3 linked regions of the Halioglobus japonicus genome follow. The main gene of each other region encodes a partner of the protein of the gene in region 3 in a complex. Links are inferred from orthologs where the notes say so. Each region holds a gene or a part of one and is shown on either strand. Other genes may lie near its edges.

Region 1 (4,270 bases), 2.3 Mb from region 3 along the record:
CTGTCTCTAAATGCCACGGGGCACACGGTCCGCAAGGAAGCCGAATCGCTGCTCGCCCACTGCCAGCATTTTGAAGACCTTTTGCATACGCACCAGTCACTGGGACACATCAAGGTTGGCGCGAGCTTTACCATAGGCAACCATCTCGCCACCCGTTACCTGGCCGGCTATCTTGGCAAGTATCCCGAGGCCGACGTCCGCCTGGAGATCGCCAATACCCCGGAAATTGTGGCCAAAGTCCTCAACTACGAGGTCGATATCGGCATGATCGAAGGCGAGTATCAGCACCGGGAACTGGAACTGATTCCCTGGCGAGACGATGAACTGGTGGTGTTCTGCGCGGCCAATCATCCACTGGCGGAGAAAAAGACCCTATCGACCCGGGATATTCGCGAGGCAGCATGGATATTGCGCGAGCCGGATTCCGGTGCTCGTCACACCTTCGACCGTGCCATGGCGGGATTGCTTTCGGAGCTGAACGTTTATATGGAGTTCATGCACAATGAAGCGATTAAAAATGCCGTAGAATCGGGCCTGGGCATCGGCTGTCTGTCCCGCATTGTACTGGAGCGCAATTTCGCCAATGGCGATCTCGTGCCACTGACCCTGCCCCGCCGCGATCTGCGTCGTAGCTTTTACTTCGTCCTGCCCAGGCAGCGCTACCCAATCGAGTCGGTGAGCTACTGGATGGATACCTGTCGCTCCGTCGACACCTGAACTAAGATAGGCTTTTTTGGAGGAGTCCGCCCCATGGCCAGTGGCCATACCAACAAGCACACCGCCCGCTCAGCCCAGACCAGACTGCGCTTTATCAACGCTGCCCAGAAGCTATTTGCCGAGCGCGGTGTTGACGTCGTATCTCTGAACGAGGTGACAAAAGCTGCCGGGCAGAAAAACCGCAACGCGTTGCAATATCATTTCGGCAACCGGCAGGGGCTCATACAGGCTATTCTCGATTACCATGCCGATCCGGTCGAGGCACTGCGAAACCGGTTCCTGGCGAGCGCCGAGCTCGAGCAATGGTCGCCCGCAGAGCAGGTCGCCCGCACCCTCGTCACACCATTGGGAGAGTATCTGAAGAGCACCCCCGAGGGTGAGTATTACGTGAGAATTCTGTCGCAACTGGCGGCCACTAACAGCCCGACAACCAATCCAGGCGCCGATTCACAAATCAGTTTCCGCGATGTCCCTGCCCTGGAACCCCTGGTTGCCAGGGCGCTGTCACACCTCGGCCAGGCGGAGGCTAGGCGCCGCCTGTTTCTGGCGGTGTCGATTAATTTCCACAGTATTGCAGACATCTGCAGCGCCTTTGGCGACAAGCCCCGTCAACGCAGCATCATGCTCGACCAGGTAGCCGGCGCCATTGCAGCCACGCTGGAAGCCCCGCCAGGAACTGAGTTGAGCCAGCGCAAAATCATCCACATTGACGCGGATTCCTTCTACGCGTCTGTCGAGATGCGCGAAGACCCCAGTTTGGTCGGCCACCCCATCGCCGTGGGCGGGCGCACTGGCCGTGGCGTCATTGCCACCTGCAACTACGAGGCCCGTAAGTTCGGTGTGCACTCCGCCATGCCCAGTAGCCGCGCCCGACAGCTGTGCCCCCAGTTGCAAATTCTCAAACCGCGCTTTGAGCTTTATCGCGAGGTGTCTCGCCAGTTCCACCAGGTATTTAACCGCTATACAGATGTCATCGAACCACTCAGCCTAGATGAGGCCTATCTCGATGTCAGCGCAGCCACTGCCTGCCGTGGCAGCGCCACCCTTATTGCCGAAGACATACGCGCGAGTATTAAGCGCGAGCTGAATCTGACCGTTTCGGCGGGTGTCGCTCCGAATAAGTTTCTTGCCAAGGTCGGAAGCGACTGGAACAAGCCCGACGGCTGCTTCACGATCGCGCCGGAGCAGGTCGCAGAATTTGTGGCCGATCTTCCTGTGGCAAAAATCAATGGGGTCGGCAGCGTCACTGCTGCCAAGCTGGAAAAACTGGGCGCGACCACCTGCGGGGAGTTGCAAAAGATACCGCTGGAAACCCTGGCCCGACGCTTTGGCAAATACGGCATACGCCTGTCACGCCTTGCCCACGGTGACGATAATCGCCCGGTACAGACCAGCCGCATTCGCAAATCCATCTCGGTGGAGAACACCTATGCCGACGATCTTAAAGATACCGGAGCCATGCAACTCGCACTGGAAAAAATCCTCGAAGAACTTGAATCCCGATTTCACCACATTGACGAGCAGTACCACCCGCACAAGCGATTTGTAAAAGTAAAATTCAATAACTTCGAACAGACGACCATCGAAGAGGTCATTCCCGCCAACGGGGAGCACTGGTTACAACCGGTGGCCTACCGGGCACTGTTGGAGAGAGCGTGGCAGCGCCAGAGCCGACCGGTCCGATTGCTGGGGGCGGGACTGCGGCTAAACCCTCGCAGCGAAGTGCGGGAAGCGCAGCTGGCGCTGTTTGAAGCCTGATCTGCGTCTAGCGTCGATCAAACTTTGTAGATAGGACAATCGCCGAATCTGTGTCCCGAACACCTTCGGTCTCGCCAATTCGGTCCAGGGTGGTGTCGAGCTCTGCCGGACTGTGCACCCGCATCAGTGCCACCATATCGATTTTGCCACTAACGGTGTACAAGGCCTCAACCTGAGGAAGTTTCTCAAGGGCACTGGTTACCATCGCCCCCTTGCGTGGATCTACCACCAGATTGACGTAAGCCTGTATTGTTTCCGCGCGATAACTGTCGCTCAGCTTGACCTTGTAACCGGTAATGACGCCATTGCTTTCCAGGGCCGTAAGGCGCTTTTGCACCGTCGTGCGCGACAAATCCAGTTCCCGTGCAAGCTCACTGACGCTCTGACGCGCATTGCGCTGCAGTGCCTTCAACAGCCGTTTATCGTTCTTACTCAGCTCCACTTCAGCTCCCCCACAACCAACAATTAACAAATTGAACATTATGCTGGTCAATTTGGCACCTATTTGACCATATTAACCAGTTATTGCAACTGCCAATTCATCACCCGATAGCCACACAATGAATGCATAACAACCTCAGGAATACCGACATGACAGGTGACATCAAACAACAATGGCAGCAAGACCGGCGCGAGACCTACTCCTGTACCGGTGGCTTCATCGCCAGCGCTCAGCCGGAAGATTCTGCCTACCTGTTCTGCGCTGCCAAACTGGAAACCCGCGCGGCCGACTTTCTGAGCAACTTCAATGGTGCGGTCAGCTATGCTGTCAAGGCCAACCCCGAAGCCCGAATTCTGCAGACCTTGCGTCGCAGCGGCGTGCAGCACTTCGACGTTGCATCCCTGGAGGAAGTTCGCTCTACCCTGGCCATCGCGCCACAAGCAACGCTGCACTTTAACAATCCTATCAAGGACGACACATCAATAGCTGAAGCCTACCAGCGCTATGGCGTACGCTCATTTGCCCTCGACGAGACTGCCGAGCTGGAGAAAATCTACCGGGCCTGCGGTGGCGACCCTGAGGTTCGCTACACCGTTCGCTTCAAACTGGAACACAGTGGCGCCGCGTACGACTTTGGCAGCAAGTTCGGCGCTACGCCCGATGCAGCCGTACAGCTGCTACGCCTCGTCAAGGCGCGGGGCGGCCGCCCCGCACTCACCTTCCACCCGGGCTCACAGTGTGTTGAGCCCGCCATGTACGGCCGCTATCTCGAAGTGGCGGGCGATATTATTGAGCGCGCGGGTGTTGCGCCAGAACTGGTCAACGTCGGAGGTGGCTTTCCCGTTCAATACGCTGGCGCCGATGTGCCCGAACTGGCCACGTTCTTCGCTGAAATTCATTCCGCTGCCGAGCGCTTTCTGCCTGCTGGCACGCCGCTTATGTGTGAACCTGGACGCGCCATGGTGGCGGACAGCGTCTCGCTGCTGACCCGGGTCATTCATGTACGTGAAAACGGCCACAGCCTGTTTGTAAACGACGGGGTGTACGGCGGTATGCAGGAACAGCTGCTGATTGACCTGCAAATGCCCGTGCGCGCCTGGCGTGGCGACAGCCTGCTCAGCGGACCGGTCAACGAGTACCACGTGTTCGGACCTACCTGCGACCCTGTCGATAAGCTGTCGCGAACCACACCGCTACCGAAGGACCTGCGCGCCGGAGACTACATCGAATTCGGCTTGCTGGGTGCCTATGGTTCAGCCACGAGCACCGGCTTTAATGGCTTCCGCTCCGGGGGCTATCGCGACATTCTGGTCGCTCAGGATTTTAGCGCTCGCTAGTTGCGCTAAACCAGAT
Region 2 (4,121 bases), 670 kb from region 3 along the record:
GTCCAGGTCAGCAAAGGCGGCATCGGTGCTTACCGCCACGGCGATGGCTGCCGCTTCTTCCAGCGGGTAGCCGTACACCCCACAGGAGATCGCCGGTACGGCCAGGGAGTGGCAATCGTGTTGCAGGGCGAGCTGGTAGCTGTTGCGATACGCTGCGCTCAGCAGGGCTGGTGGGTTGGTGGCGCTGGCGTAAACCGGCCCCACCGTGTGGATGACATAGCGTGCGGTGAGTGCCCCGGCATCGGTAATGCGGGCTTCACCGGTGGGGCAGCGGACGCCATTGGTGGCGGGGACATCGCGACAGGCCTGGAGCAGGGCAGGGCCTGCGGCCCTGTGGATGGCGCCGTCGACACCCCCGCCACCGAGCATGCCCTCATTGGCCGCATTCACCACAGCATCCACTTCGGCCCGGGTAATATCACCCAAAGCCAGGTGCACAGTCACCCAACGCCTCCGGCATTTTCCAGCAGGTAGGAAATCACAAACTTGATGGCAAAGCCGAACATACCCATGGCCAGGCCAATATACAGAATGATGGTGCCGAACCTGCCCGCGTTACTGCGCTTGGCCAGGTCCCACACAATGAACATCATAAAGAGAATAAGGGCGGACACCCCGATGGTGACGCCGTACTCTGTCAGCCACTCATCCACATGCTACTCCCGGGCCGGTGCGGCCCTGTTCAGGAGGCGGCGATTATAGCAGTTTCCAGATGGGTGTCGGCACTGAGTGAGTTGGTGATCAGGCAGGCATCTTCGGCCTTGTGCAGTATGCGCTGGGCCTTGGCCTCGTCGACACCGGCGGGCACGGTCAGCGTGGCCTTGACGGCAATTGCGGTAAATTGGGTGACCCGCTCTACCCGGTCAAGCACGCCCTCGGCGTCGGCGGCCAGGTCGCTCCATTCCAGCTTGGAGGCGGCGGCAATGGCTCGGAAGGTGAGTGCAAAGCAGTCCGCCACCGAGGCCATGAGTAAATGTTCTGGCGACCACTGGTCGCCAGGGCCGCCGAATTCCGCCGGTGGTGCGGAGGCCAGCGGTGGCATAGCGCCGCTATTGATAGCGACATTACCAGTCACCTGGGCGGTGGCGTTGACGTGATAGTGGTGGGGGAAATCTTGCATGCTGCCTGCTCCTTATTATGTATGGCGGCAGGCAGTGTAGCACTCTTGGTGCCACGGCTGATGGTGATGACGCAACCATTGTGAACTTACCCGCCCGGCCGGGCCTGGCCAGGCCGGGTCTGTCCAGGCCGGCAGGTGGCACTATGCGAAGGAGAACGCCGGCTGCTGCTGGGGGCTGTCCTGCCAGGTGGGTACTTCCCACAGCTGGGGTTGTTCCGGGATATCCTCGGCCGGTGGCAGGGCTACATCGAGATACTGGTTGCCGCCGCGCTGCTTGAGAATATGTACCTTACGGTATTCACGTATTTGCAGACGCAGGCCTGCCGGCGCATGGTTACGGGCGGCACTGTGGGGGCGGAATAACACGGCCAGGCTGTCGCTGTCGGCGGCGGCCAGCTGTAATTTACGCAGTTCACCGTAGCTGTATTCGTGGGCACCCAACCAGCTGAACACGGCGCTGCTGGTGCTGCTGCGCAGGGCCTGTTCGGTGGCCCACAGCAAATCTTCGCGGCTTTTCGGGTGCACCAGCAGGATTTGCTCGGTGTTAATACCGCGGGCCTTGAGCAGCGGCGCGTAGGGCGTAAAAGGTGGGGCGATGAAGACCTGCCAGCGGCCCTCGGCGCTCAGGGTTTCCATGGCAGGCAGAAACAGGCCCATGGCGCCCATGCCACAGCCATCACTGAGCACTTCCACAGTGTTTCCCAGCGACCAGCCGCCATCGCGCAACTCTTTGTCGAGGGTGCTGTAACCGGTGCCCAGGGTGTTGTCGTTCCGGTTGTTACCGGCATGCCAGTGGCGATCGCCATCGGCGGACAGGGCGGTGAAGTTGCCGCGCCAGGTGTCGTTGCGATTGATGACTTGCTGCAGAGCCTGGTTCATGTCGGGCCTCTCTTGTTGTTCTGCTTTGTGTTTACTGTATGTTTGTACACTGTATGTATAAACAGTAGTTGAGTGGCAGGCAGAGTGCAAGGCCCTGGGCAGGGGTATTAGTTGGCAAAAATGAGACGTGCCCTGAAAGGCGACAGGTGGGGGTTAGCGGCTCGCGGCGAGCTGCAGAACGAGGTTTTCCAGTTGGTCCCAGGGTTTGCCGGCGGCAAAGCCCTTGATGGTGCCATCGACGGCCGATGCCTGTTCAAGCAATGCGGTAAGTGTCACGCTGTTGTGCCGTGACAGTGCACCCTGCATGAGGGGCATGCGGTTTTTCCACACCCGCAAACCGCCCAGTACCTGCTGGGGTGACTGCCCCGCATCGACCTGCTGGCGGGCCTGGTGCAGGGTGCGTACTTCCCGGAGCAGAGCCCACAGGGCTACGGCCGGCTCGGTGCCTTCGCCGCGCAGGCCGTGGAGCATTTTCAGGCTGGTGCCGGCATTGCCCTTGAGGGCATGGTCGGTCATATCAAACAGGTTGTAGCGGGCGTTATTGGACACCGAGGCGGTAATGGTCTCGGCGTTGATCTGGCCATCGCTGGCCAGCAACTTGAGTTTCTCCACTTCTTGTACCGCTGCCAGCAGATTGCCCTCCACCTGCTCACACAGCAACTGCAGAGCGTCGTTATCGATGCTGAGGCCGGCGGCGCTGCAGCGTTGCTGCAACCAGCGCGGCAGGTCACGGGCTTCAATGGGCCAGATCTGCACCGTGGCGGCGGCCTTGTCCAGGGCCTTGTACCATTTGCTATTGGTGGACTGCTTATCGATCTTGCCGGACACAATCAGCAGGATGTCGTCGCTGCCGGCAGCCATATCGAGATACTCGCACAGGGCCTTGCTGCCATCGGCGCCGGGCTTGCCCGAGGGCATGCGTATTTCCACCAGTTTGCGCTCGGCGAACAGTGACATGCTGGACGCACTGTGCAGAATTTCATCCCACTTGAAGCGCGGCACCACATCGATAATTTCGCGGTCGGTGCAGCCGGCGTCGCGTGCGGCCTTGCGCACCAAATCACAGCACTCCTGTACCAGCAGAGGCTCGTCGCCACTAATCAGGTAAACGGGGAGAAGTTGCTGCTTGAGATGGCCGGCGAGTTTCTCGGGGTACAGGCGCATCGCGAGGTGTCAGGCCTCGGGCGTCTGGCTGGCGGCGAAGAAGGCGATGCGGCGCAGAATCTGCTGCGACAGTTCACTGCGCATCTCCGCCTTGAGGATGCGGATCTCCTCGGCCTTGCCCACGACGTTCTGGGGGTCGTTTTCCATCTGCTTGATCACCGTGCCGGTGGTGTCGGGCATGACGCCCTTGCCTCTGGCGTTGTTGATCGAGAATGTCGAACGCATGGTCAGTTCGAATTCCGCCGCTCGGGTGTCGGCATCCAGTGACAGGTTTCGCTGGCTGAAACGCTCCGGTCCGAGTACCAGCAGATAGTTGGCGTCGGCGCGGTCGTCGGCCCATTCAATGCCGGCATTGGCGAAGCGCAGCTTCACCTCGCGACTGAATTCGCTGTTGGGATTACTGGTGACCAGAAACAGCGAGCGCCATTCCTCTGGAACACTGGCGCCGCCGCTGCCGCGCAGGTGGAAGCCACAGCCGGATACCATGGCTGTGGCGCAAAGAGCGATAACAAGGGTGGCGAGGCGCCGCTGCATAATGGGTTCCGGCCTTAATCAGTTGGCAACAATATTAACCAATTTGCCCGGTACTACAATCACCTTGCGCACGGTCACGCCTTCCAGGAAACGCTGCACATTGTCCTGAGCCAGGGCCGCCGCTTCGGCAGCATCCTTGTCGGCATTGGCGGCAATGTTCATCTTGGCGCGGACCTTGCCGTTCACCTGAACCACCATTTCAATGCTGTCGCGGGTGAGTGCGTCTTCGTCGACACTGGGCCAGGGCGCATTGAGCACGTCGCCTGTGCCGCCGAGCGCCGGCCATAACTCGTGGCAGATGTGCGGCGTGATGGGGTTGAGCATTAGCACGATGGCGCGCAACGCTTCGTCCAGTACCGCGCGGCTCTGGTCGCTGTCGTCCAGTTTGCCCAGCTCGTTGCACAACTCCATGACCGCGGCGATG
Region 3 (4,971 bases):
GGCAAATAGAGAAAATTATCGCCGCGGTCCACGCGACGCCACTCCCGATGATTATCATGGGAGACTTCAACGAAACCTGGAACAGCAAAGATTCCGTTATCCGTCGCCTGGTCGACGAGGCAGGGCTGGTGGCCTTTAAACCTGACGCTGCCAATTTAGCGACCTACAAAACAAAACGATTGGACTGGATTCTCATCTCACCTGAGCTAGAGTTTGTGGAGTACAAGGTATCGCCCGAACTCATATCTGACCACCAGATGGTGATGGCCGCACTGCGATGGCGCCGCACTGAAGAGGACTCCAGATGACTCGCTGCCTGGCCACGGCATTATTGCTATTACTGGTTTCCGCCTGCGCCACGACCAACATTCCCGCTGACCAGTGCCCTGCGGACCGACAAGCACTGGAGAACTGCCCGCCAACCGGCGCTATCGATGACCCCAATATCAACGAGTGGTACAGGATCCGCAGCAGCCTCACCAATGAGGAGTTGGGCAAGGATCCACTCCAAATCGGTATCGATGCGAGTATCCCAGTCAAGGGCAGCCAGGTAAAACTGCTCGGCAGTCGCGAACAGGATGCCATCCGCTCGCTAGTCACCAAAGTGCACCTGATTGAAGAGGCGCTGTACAGCGTAGATGCGGTGTACTACATCTTCAAAGCTGACCTAGCCGGGTTGGCGATCATGGGCGCCATGTGCGACGCGGTCAAGCGCGGCGTCGATATCCGCCTGATGGTCGACGCGATCGGCTCAATGACTCTGAGCAAGCGCTGGCTGCGGGCGCTACACAGTTGTGAACGGGAAGCCGGCTTTATTCGCAACAAGGCGGGAGAAATGACGACCCGGCGCGCGCGCATACAGGTCTTCCTATTCAATGCGCCTTCAAAGTCACCATTTACAGTCAACCGTCGCTCCCACGACAAATTGATGGTTGTCGATGGTTTCGTACCAGAGATCGCCAAAGTCATTACTGGCGGACGCAATGTGTCGCTGTCTTACTACGGTATTAAAGAAGATGGGTCGCCCAACCCTGACACGTACAACGACGCTGAGATTTTACTACGCGCCAGGGATATGACAGAGCACCGCGAAACCGTTGGGGCGATCTCTGAAATCTACTTCAGCCTACTGTCACTCCATGAAACCAATCGGAGGATCCGCTCCCGACAGTTCATTACAGGATTAGACCTCTATACCAAACGACGCGAGCGATTTAAAGAATCACTCAATCAGCTGAAGTCACTATCGCGCATCCAACCATACTTCGCAGACATGGAAGTCTACCTATCCGAAGACTGGCGAGACGCGGACGTACAGATAGCCCACGAGTTCGCCAATCTGACCAATCGGAAAGTGATTACCGATGCCGCCAACAATCTCGCCAATAACCCGAACTCCATCATCTACCAGCTCGAACAGGTGCGTGAGCTTGATGACCGCACCCACATTCGAGTTGTCTCACCCTATCTGTTTCTCGCTAAATACTACGACAAGCAAGGCAATCTATTCCTAGACGAAGCCCAGCGGATACTTGACTGGCTTGCAGAGGCTCCAGAACACCGATACGAAATGATTACCAATTCTGTGCTCACCTCAGACAACGCGGCCGCGCAAGCCATTGTGGATATGGACATGGCACCGCGCATGCTTTTGGGAAAAGACTACAAACACGTCTGGCAGCGCGAAGTGGGCGCAGATGAAACAAGTCACGAGCTAGTGGGCAGTGACACCTGGCTGAAGCTCGTCAATCACCCCCAGCTACAGATCTATGAAACCGGCAAGCTTGATGATGTAGCGCTCGGTGGTGACAAACATTACGGAAAACTGCACGCCAAGTACCTGATAGGCGACAAATACGGTTTTATCGGAACAGCCAACTTCGATCACCGGTCTCGATTATTCAACAACGAAATGGGTTTCTTGTTCGAGAGCGAAGGCCTTCGCCAGGACCTGATCGACGAGTTTGAGCGCTTGAAGAACGAATCCTACCTGTGGGGTTCACCCGAATGGCTGGAAATGCGGCGACAGGTTATAGAAGCGGGTGGTATGAAAGGCACTGCGGTGCGAAATCAGCGACGCATCTTTCGGACCCTGAGGGCCACGGGCCTTGAATATCAATTCTAGACCCGCGATGGGGCTGGATAGACTTGCGCCCGCTACAGCCTCATAGGCATTACCACGTAAACTGAGTCACCTTCGTCCGATTCCTCCAGCAATGCGCTGCTGTTGGCATCAGACAGTGACATTTTGATCTGCTCGCCGCTCAATACAGACAACACGTCCAGCAAATAACTGACGTTAAAGCCAATCTCCAGGGATTCACCCTGGTAATCCACGGGCACGGCCTCTTCTGCTTCTTCCTGCTCGGGGTTGTTAGCCACAATATCCAGGCTATTGTCAGTCAGTTTCAGCCTGACGCCACGATACTTTTCGTTGGACAGAATCGCTGTACGGGTAAAGGCCTGGCGCAGTTCCAGACGAGATCCGAGCACTATCTTGTTCGGGTTGCGGGGCAATACCCGCTGATAATCCGGAAATTTGCCGTCTACCAGCTTGGAGGTAAAGGTAAACTCATTGGTAGTAGCGCGAATATGATTGCTGCCAATCACGATAGCGATATCTTCATCGTCTTCCATTAACAGGCGCGCCATTTCCAACACACCCTTGCGTGGCAGAATCACCTGGGTGTCGTCATTGACCTGCACCGGCTCTGGTAGGGTGCACAGTGCCAGGCGGTGTCCATCGGTGGCCACAACACGCAGGCTCTGCTCCTTGAGCTCCCACAACATCCCGTTCAGGTAGTAGCGAACGTCCTGCTGCGCCATGGCAAAACCGGTGCGGTCGATCAGGCGCTTGAGCTGGCCCTGCTTAATCGTGAACTGGTGAGTTCCCATACTGTCTTCGACGTTAGGAAACTCCCGGGCCGGCAGGGTAGACAGAGTAAATCGGCTGCGGCCCGATTTAACAGTGACCTTGCAATCTTCAGCGGTGAAACTGATGTCACTGCCTTCCGGAAGTGATTTGCAGATATCCACCAGTTTACGGGCAGGCACGGTAACTTCACCGGGTTCGCCTGCCGCCGGCAGCTGCACACGACCAACAAGCTCTACCTCTAGGTCAGTACCTGTCAGAGACAGCCGGTCACCTTCGAGCTCCAATAACACATTGGCGAGAATAGGGAGAGTTTGACGGCGTTCTACCACGCCCGCCACAAGATTCAACGGCTTGATCAATGCATCCCGTGAAATCGTGAATTTCATATGATTCGTTATTCCTTGGCCCAATCGGCGAACAATGCATTCGCGCTATTAAAAAACAAAACTTCCCATCTCTCTCACCCTCAGGTGGTGAGAGATCTCAGCAGGTTCTTATAATCTTCGCGAATATCAGAGTTAGTTTCACGAAGTTCTTTGATTTTACGACATGCGTGAAGAACTGTCGTGTGATCTCTGCCACCAAAGCTGTCACCAATCTCAGGAAGGCTGTGATTTGTCAGCTCCTTGGCCAGCGCCATGGCGACCTGACGCGGCCGGGCAACGGAACGACTGCGGCGACGCGACATCAGATCGGCCACTTTAATCTTGTAATACTCAGCGACGGTGCGCTGAATATTATCCAGGCTCACTTGCTTGTCCTGCAGTGCGAGCAAATCCTTGAGACTGTCCTTGATCAGGTCAATATCGATGTCCCGACCTGTGAAGTGAGCACTTGCTATCACCCTTTTCAGCGCACCTTCGAGCTCCCGTACATTGGATCTGACACGCTGGGCAATGAAGAATGCGGCATCAGGCGACAGATCAACCCGCGCCTGATTGGCCTTTTTCATCAGAATCGCCACCCGCGTTTCCAGCTCCGGTGGTTCAACGGCTACCGTAAGCCCCCAACCAAAGCGCGACTTCAAACGCTCCTCAAGTCCATCGATCTCCTTGGGATAACGATCGCAGGTGAGAATCATCTGCTGGCCGCCTTCCAACAAGGCATTAAAGGTGTGGAAAAATTCTTCCTGAGAACGATCTTTCTTGGCGAAAAACTGAATGTCATCGATGAGCAAGGCATCCACCGACCGGTAATAGCGCTTGAAATCACTGATTGCATTCAACTGCAGTGCCTTGACCATATCGGCGACAAAACGCTCGGAGTGCAGATAGACAATTTTGGCATCCGGCTTTTGCTGACGCAGCGCATTGCCTACCGCGTGCATCAGGTGCGTCTTGCCGAGACCGACACCGCCATAAAGAAACAGCGGGTTGTAAGAATCGCCGGGATTTTCCGCCACCTGACGCGCCGCAGCCAATGCCAGCTGGTTTGATTTACCCTCCACAAAGTTGGTGAAAGTGTAATTTTCCACCAGACCATTTTGATGCTGCAGTGATCCGGCTATTTCGGATTGCCGTGCCGGATTCTGAGCCGGTTCGCTTACAGCCGCTTTGACGCCGTCAGGGTTACGCGAAACCGCAAAGCCAGACACAGCGGGGGCCATGTCGCTACTGGGCGGGGGCGTAAATGCTGCAGGTGTGGCTGGCGCTGGCGTCTCTTGAATCGGTTGTGGTCGACTTGCCGGCACAACTGGGTCTGCAGACATGCTCATAGACGCCCGCGCCACACGAGGCTGTTCCACTGCTACCCGTTCAGGCACTGGCCGACCCGCGCCGATCTCAAGCACCACGTCCAGCTGGTTGCTCGGCTCTAACTCACTTACCAACTCGGCGATCCGAGTTGCGAATTTATCGGATACGAAATCTTTAATAAAACGATTGGGCGCAAACAGGGTGAGACTCTGTCCGTCCGTTGAGGCCTCTAAAGGCCGAATCCAGGTATTAAACTGCTGCGAAGGCAATTCGTCTTGCAGCCGGTCGATACACTGTTGCCAAACTACTCCAGGCAAAGCTATCCCCTTAAAGCGAGGCCCAATGCCGCGCCTTTCTATCATCAGAAGTATATAAAAACGTTATTTTAGCCAAGCATCAGAG

Evidence for each region.
Region 1: the proteins of dnaN (region 3) and dinB are in contact, whole or in part, in a solved structure (PDB 1OK7), measured with the Escherichia coli proteins. The link is inferred for Halioglobus japonicus from one-to-one orthologs.
Region 2: the proteins of dnaN (region 3) and holA are in contact, whole or in part, in a cryo-EM structure (PDB 8GIZ), measured with the Escherichia coli proteins. The link is inferred for Halioglobus japonicus from one-to-one orthologs.

What each region holds. Positions count from the first base shown.
Region 1 is NZ_CP019450.1:2,943,749-2,948,018, forward strand. The notes cover bases 146-3,112. They hold dinB (DNA polymerase IV), read left to right. Parts: upstream 146-750; coding sequence 751-2,475; downstream 2,476-3,112. Other genes in these bases: BST95_RS13855 (LysR family transcriptional regulator), read left to right, coding at 146-717; BST95_RS13865 (Lrp/AsnC family transcriptional regulator), read right to left, coding at 2,483-2,917; BST95_RS13870 (type III PLP-dependent enzyme domain-containing protein), read left to right, coding at 3,067-3,112. In the rest of the region: more of BST95_RS13855, read left to right, coding at 1-145; more of BST95_RS13870, read left to right, coding at 3,113-4,254. UniProt on the Escherichia coli protein: Poorly processive, error-prone DNA polymerase involved in translesion repair and untargeted mutagenesis. Copies undamaged DNA at stalled replication forks, which arise in vivo from mismatched or misaligned primer ends.
Region 2 is NZ_CP019450.1:1,287,341-1,291,461, forward strand. The notes cover bases 1,159-3,976. They hold holA (DNA polymerase III subunit delta), read right to left. Parts: upstream 3,164-3,976; coding sequence 2,153-3,163; downstream 1,159-2,152. Other genes in these bases: imuA (translesion DNA synthesis-associated protein ImuA), read right to left, coding at 1,262-1,999; BST95_RS06110 (LPS-assembly lipoprotein LptE), read right to left, coding at 3,173-3,697; leuS (leucine--tRNA ligase), read right to left, coding at 3,716-3,976. Also shown: BST95_RS06085 (O-acetyl-ADP-ribose deacetylase), read right to left, coding at 1-444; BST95_RS06090 (DUF2788 domain-containing protein), read right to left, coding at 441-653; BST95_RS06095 (OsmC family protein), read right to left, coding at 683-1,120; more of leuS, read right to left, coding at 3,977-4,121. UniProt on the Escherichia coli protein: Part of the beta sliding clamp loading complex, which hydrolyzes ATP to load the beta clamp onto primed DNA to form the DNA replication pre-initiation complex.
Region 3 is NZ_CP019450.1:619,366-624,336, forward strand. What follows is about bases 1,210-4,196. They hold dnaN (DNA polymerase III subunit beta), read right to left. Parts: upstream 3,262-4,196; coding sequence 2,158-3,261; downstream 1,210-2,157. Other genes in these bases: BST95_RS02950 (phospholipase D-like domain-containing protein), read left to right, coding at 1,210-2,125; dnaA (chromosomal replication initiator protein DnaA), read right to left, coding at 3,342-4,196. Outside these bases: BST95_RS02945 (endonuclease/exonuclease/phosphatase family protein), read left to right, coding at 1-308; more of BST95_RS02950, read left to right, coding at 305-1,209; more of dnaA, read right to left, coding at 4,197-4,886. UniProt on the Escherichia coli protein: Confers DNA tethering and processivity to DNA polymerases and other proteins. Acts as a clamp, forming a ring around DNA (a reaction catalyzed by the clamp-loading complex) which diffuses in an ATP-independent manner freely and bidirectionally along dsDNA.